Regions from separate parts of the Streptomyces sp. NPDC059900 genome, predicted to be linked through region 1. Evidence: riboswitches for the same ligand, from Rfam matches in the RefSeq annotation. Region 1 holds a riboswitch; the other holds the start of a gene.
What was found. A riboswitch is a leader RNA that binds a small molecule or an ion and turns the genes downstream of it on or off. The one in region 1 is predicted to bind glycine.

Region 1 (2,384 bases):
TTCGGTGCCGGGGGTCGCGTGCGCCGCGTCGACGTACGCGATGGCGATCGGCTTGCCCAGCGTCGGGGACGGCGCGCCGGAGGTGACCTCGCCGATGATCTTGCCGTCGGCGACCACGGCGAAGCCCGCGCGCGGGATGCGGCGGCCTTCGGCGATAAGGCCCACCAGCTTGCGCGGGGGAGCGGTCTCGGCGCGCTCGGCGGCGGCCGCGAGCGCGGCGCGGCCCACGAAGTTCTCGGACATCGAGGTCTTCTCGAACTTCACGACCCGGCCAAGGCCCGCGTCGAAGGGCGTCAGCTCGGCGGTCAGCTCGTGCCCGTACAGCGGCATGCCCGCCTCCAGGCGGAGCGTGTCGCGGCAGGAGAGCCCGGCCGGGACCAGGCCGACGGACTCGCCGGCCGCCATGAGCGCGTTCCAGAGCTTCTCGGCGTCACCGGGGGCGACGAACAGCTCGAAGCCGTCCTCGCCGGTGTAGCCGGTGCGGGCGATCAGGGCGGGCACGCCCGCGACGGTGCCGGGCAGGCCCGCGTAGTACTTCAGGCCGTCCAGATCCGCGTCCGTGACTGACTTCAGGATGCCGGGGGACTCGGGACCCTGGACGGCGAGCAGGGCGTACGCGTCGCGGTCGTCGCGGACCTCGACGTCGAACTCCTCGGCGCGATTGCTCAGCTCGTTCAGAACGGTCTGGGCGTTCGATGCGTTGGCGACGATCATGTACTCGGGGGCGTCGGGCTCGCCGAGCCGGTAGACGATCAGGTCGTCCAGGATCCCGCCGTCCTCGGCACAGATCATCGTGTAGCGGGCGCGGCCGACACCGATGGAGCCGATGTTGCCGACCAGCGAGAAGTTCAGGAAGTCCACGGCCTCCGGGCCGCTGACGGTGATCTCGCCCATGTGGGAGAGATCGAAGAGACCGGCCTTGGTGCGTACGGCGACGTGCTCGTCGCGCTCGCTGCCGTAGCGCAGCGGCATGTCCCAGCCCGCGAAGTCGGTCATGGTCGCGCCGAGCGCGCGATGCACGGCATCGAGGGCGGTCAGACGGGGGACGGTACTCATAGGGGGAACTCCCAGGGCATGACGGGCGAGGTCGATCCTCCCCATCTGTCATCGGAACCTGAGAGGTTCACCACGACCCGTCCGTACATCTCGTACAGGAGGTCATGACTTGCACCTTGGGTGGAGCCGCCGGGGCGGCCCGCTTTTCAGATGTGCCTCGCCCGCGCGGTACGGGGCCTGAGAGATTCAAGGGAGGGACTTGCTCCTTCGGCGCCCCGGAGCGTCTTTCGACGGTTTCCGGGAACTCTCCCGCGCGGATTCAAACGGCCTGTATGGAGTTTGCGCGCACATCATTGCACGCGCCCCTGTCACAGGGCAGTGCCGATCGAGTAATGCCCTTGTGCCGCATTACCTTCTCTTTACACTTGCCGGGGAAGCTGCGGGAAGCAGTTACGTGACCGCTATGGGGAGGCCGATCACGGTGCGCAGGACGAGCGTCTACGCGACCAGCACGGGGGTGGCCCTGCCCAAACAGGCCGCCGCCCCCACCAGGGAGAGCTGCGGCGCCCTGCCCGCGGCCGTCGTCCGCGACCTGCGGCAGCGGACGGGCCACAGCCCGCACCGCCTGACGTTCGGCGCCGGTGACCTGATCGTCGTCTCCGGTCTGCCGGGCAGCGGCAAGTCCACGCTGATGAGCAGAGCCGTCGCGGGACCCCGCATCGACTCGCAGGACACCCGGGACCGCTGGGCCCGGCGCATGCCGCGCCTGCTGCCGTACGCGGTCTACCGCCCCCTGGTCCGCCTCGCGCACTACGCGGGCCTCCGCGCCGCCCTGCGCTCCGGCGAGGGCGTGGTGGTGCACGACTGCGGTACCCAGGCGTGGGTGCGCCGCTGGCTGGCCAGGGAAGCCGTGCGGCGCGGCACGACGCTGCATCTGCTGCTCCTCGACGTGGAGCCCGCCACCGCCATAGAGGGCCAGCTCTCGCGCGGGCGCGGCGTGTCGAGGTACGCCTTCGCGCGGCACCGCAGAACCATCGCCCGCCTCGTCGGCGCCGCCGAGCGGGGCGATCTGCCGCGCGGCTGCGGTTCCGCGATCCTGCTCGACCGCACGGCGGCGGACGTCCTGCGCGGGATCGGCTTCGGGGACTGAGCAGCCCTCCGGATGCCGGGCCGCCCGCCGCGTTAGGGTCATGCCGCAGGCAGAGCGGGACAGAGCAGGGGTTGGACAGACAGATGGACATTCCGGCGCAGGCACACCCCCATCCGTACGCGGGATGGCCGGGCAACGAACTCGAAGAGGTACTCGCGGCATCCCTGGGCACGCCGGGGGCGCCGGGCGCCTCCGCGGGCGCCCGCATCGTCGAGGTGCTCGGCCGCAGCCACGTCTG
Region 2 (2,384 bases), on a different contig from region 1:
GCCTGGGGCGGGTGACGGTGCGCTTCGAGACGCCGGAGTCCTCGGTGCCGGGGCGGGTGCGGACCTTTCGGACCGATGATCCTGCGCTTGAGCCCGCGGAGCCTTTGCCCTTGGTGGCCTCGCCCGGGGACGGGGACGGGGCCGAGTCGCGCCCCCTGGTGTAGCGATGTCCCGGCAGCGGGCTCGCAGGGAGCCCTCAGGTGCTCTCCTGGCCCGCGATCTTGCCGAAGTCCTGGTCCGGCGGAGGCGGTGACTGCGGGGGCGTGATGTCGAGGCCGTAGTGGTGGTAGAGCTGAAGTTCCTGTTCGGGGGAGAGATGGCGGCCCACGCCGAAGTCCGGGGCGTCTTTGATCAGGGAGCGTTCGAAGGGGATGCGCAGGGTGCCGTCGCTCCTGAGCTCGCTGGGCTCCAGGGGCACGAACGCGTCCCGGCTGAACAGCCCCGTGCGTATGGCGGCCCACTCCGGGGCGCCGGTGGCGTCGTCGAGATAGACCTCGTCGATCGTGCCGATCTTGGCCCCGTTCAGGTCGAACGCCTTCCGGCCGATCAGGTTGCGCGGATCGATATCGGTCTGCACGGTCCCTCCAACTGGTCGAGGCTTGTCGAAGTGGGGCGTAACTCATCCTTGTTCGTTCGTAATCACTACGAAAGAGCACTTCGGGGCAGGCGGCCACTCGAGGGATGGGTCGCGGTCCTCGCTGGTAGGCTGGCGGATGGCTGCTGACCCCGTGCGGGAGAGCTCTCCGGTCGAAACACCGGGGGCGCCGAAGGAGCAACTCCTCCCCGGAATCTCTCAGGCCCCTGTACCGCACGGACGAGGTCACTCTGGAAAGCAGGGCGGGCGTCGGGCGGGCACGTTCGGAACCCTTCCTCACCGACGGTGAAAGCCGGGACGGTGCCTCTGGCGAGGCGCGGCCTGGTGAAACTCTCAGGTTGAGATGACAGAGGGGGAGGCCGTCCGGGTACCCGTGCCGTGGTGCCCCTCGCAGGTCGCGTCAGACCCGGAGGCCTCCGCAATGACCGCCACCCCTCGCATCCCGCTTTCACAGCTCGAGCAGGGCATTCCCTTCGAGCAGCGGCACATCGGCCCCGATGTGGAAGCACGGGCCAAGATGCTCGCGCAGGTCGGGTACGGCTCGCTCGACGAGCTGACCGCCGCCGCCGTACCGGATGTGATCAAGAACGCCGAGGCGCTGAAGCTGCCCGGCGCGCGCACCGAGGCCGAGGTCCTGGCCGAGCTGCGCTCCCTCGCGGACCGCAACCAGGTTCTTGATTCCATGATCGGGCTCGGCTACTACGGGACCTTCACGCCGCCGGTGATCCTGCGGAACGTCATGGAGAACCCGGCGTGGTACACCGCTTACACGCCGTACCAGCCCGAGATCTCCCAGGGCCGCCTCGAGGCGCTGCTCAACTTCCAGACCGTCGTCGCCGAACTGACCGGCCTGCCCACCTCCGGTGCCTCGCTGCTCGACGAGGGGACGGCCGCCGCCGAGGCCATGGCCCTGTCGCGGCGCATGGGCAAGGTCAAGGACGGTGTCTTCCTCGTCGACGCCGACGCGCTGCCGCAGACCGTCGCCGTGATCCAGACCCGCGCGGAGCCGACCGGCGTCGAGGTCGTGGTCGCCGATCTGAGCGAGGGCATCCCCGCCGAGGTCGCCGAGCGCGGTGTCGTCGGCGTCCTGATCCAGTACCCCGGCGCCTCCGGTGCCGTACGGGACATCAAGCCCCTCATCGAGCAGGCGCACGAGCTCGGCGCCATAGTCTCCGTGGCCGCCGACCTGCTCGCCCTGACGCTGCTCACCTCGCCCGGCGAGCTCGGGGCCGACATCGCGGTGGGCACCACGCAGCGCTTCGGCGTCCCGATGGGCTTCGGCGGACCGCACGCCGGCTACATGGCGGTGCGCGAGAAGTTCGCCCGCAGCCTGCCCGGGCGGCTCGTCGGTGTCTCCGTGGACGCGGACGGCAACAAGGCCTACCGCCTCGCCCTGCAGACCCGTGAGCAGCACATCCGGCGCGAGAAGGCCACCAGCAACATCTGTACCGCCCAGGTGCTGCTCGCCGTGATGGCCGGAATGTACGCGGTCTACCACGGGCCCGACGGCCTGAAGTCCATCGCGCGCCGTACCCACCGCTACGCGACCCTGCTCGCCGCGGGCCTCGCCGCGGGCGGGGTCGAGGTCGTGCACGGCGCGTACTTCGACACCCTGACCGTGCGGGTGCCCGGCCGGGCCGAGCAGCTCGTCGCCGCGGCCCGCGAGGGCGGCGTCAACATCCACCAGGTCGACGCCGACCACGTATCGCTTGCCTGCGACGAGACCACCACGCGCAACCAACTCACCGCGATCTGGACCGCGTTCGGCGTCGAGGCCGACGTCGAGGCG

Region 2: it holds a riboswitch for glycine, as region 1 does, so the genes downstream of both, gcvP (aminomethyl-transferring glycine dehydrogenase) here and gcvT (glycine cleavage system aminomethyltransferase GcvT) in region 1, are expected to answer to the same signal.

The regions. Positions count from the first base shown of each region.
Region 1 covers NZ_JBNNJZ010000154.1:4,655-7,038, reverse strand. Annotated here, with positions in the region: gene gcvT (glycine cleavage system aminomethyltransferase GcvT) at 1-1,056, opposite strand, end outside; glycine riboswitch at 1,092-1,212, opposite strand; glycine riboswitch at 1,213-1,318, opposite strand; gene ACQKIP_RS21065 (AAA family ATPase) at 1,460-2,146, shown strand; gene ACQKIP_RS21060 (enhanced serine sensitivity protein SseB) at 2,230-2,384, shown strand, end outside.
Region 2 covers NZ_JBNNJZ010000446.1:3,549-5,932, forward strand. Annotated here, with positions in the region: gene ACQKIP_RS35610 (DNA polymerase IV) at 1-164, shown strand, start outside; gene ACQKIP_RS35615 (PRC-barrel domain-containing protein) at 197-577, opposite strand; glycine riboswitch at 722-819, shown strand; partial or broken gene gcvP (aminomethyl-transferring glycine dehydrogenase) at 1,017-2,384, shown strand, end outside.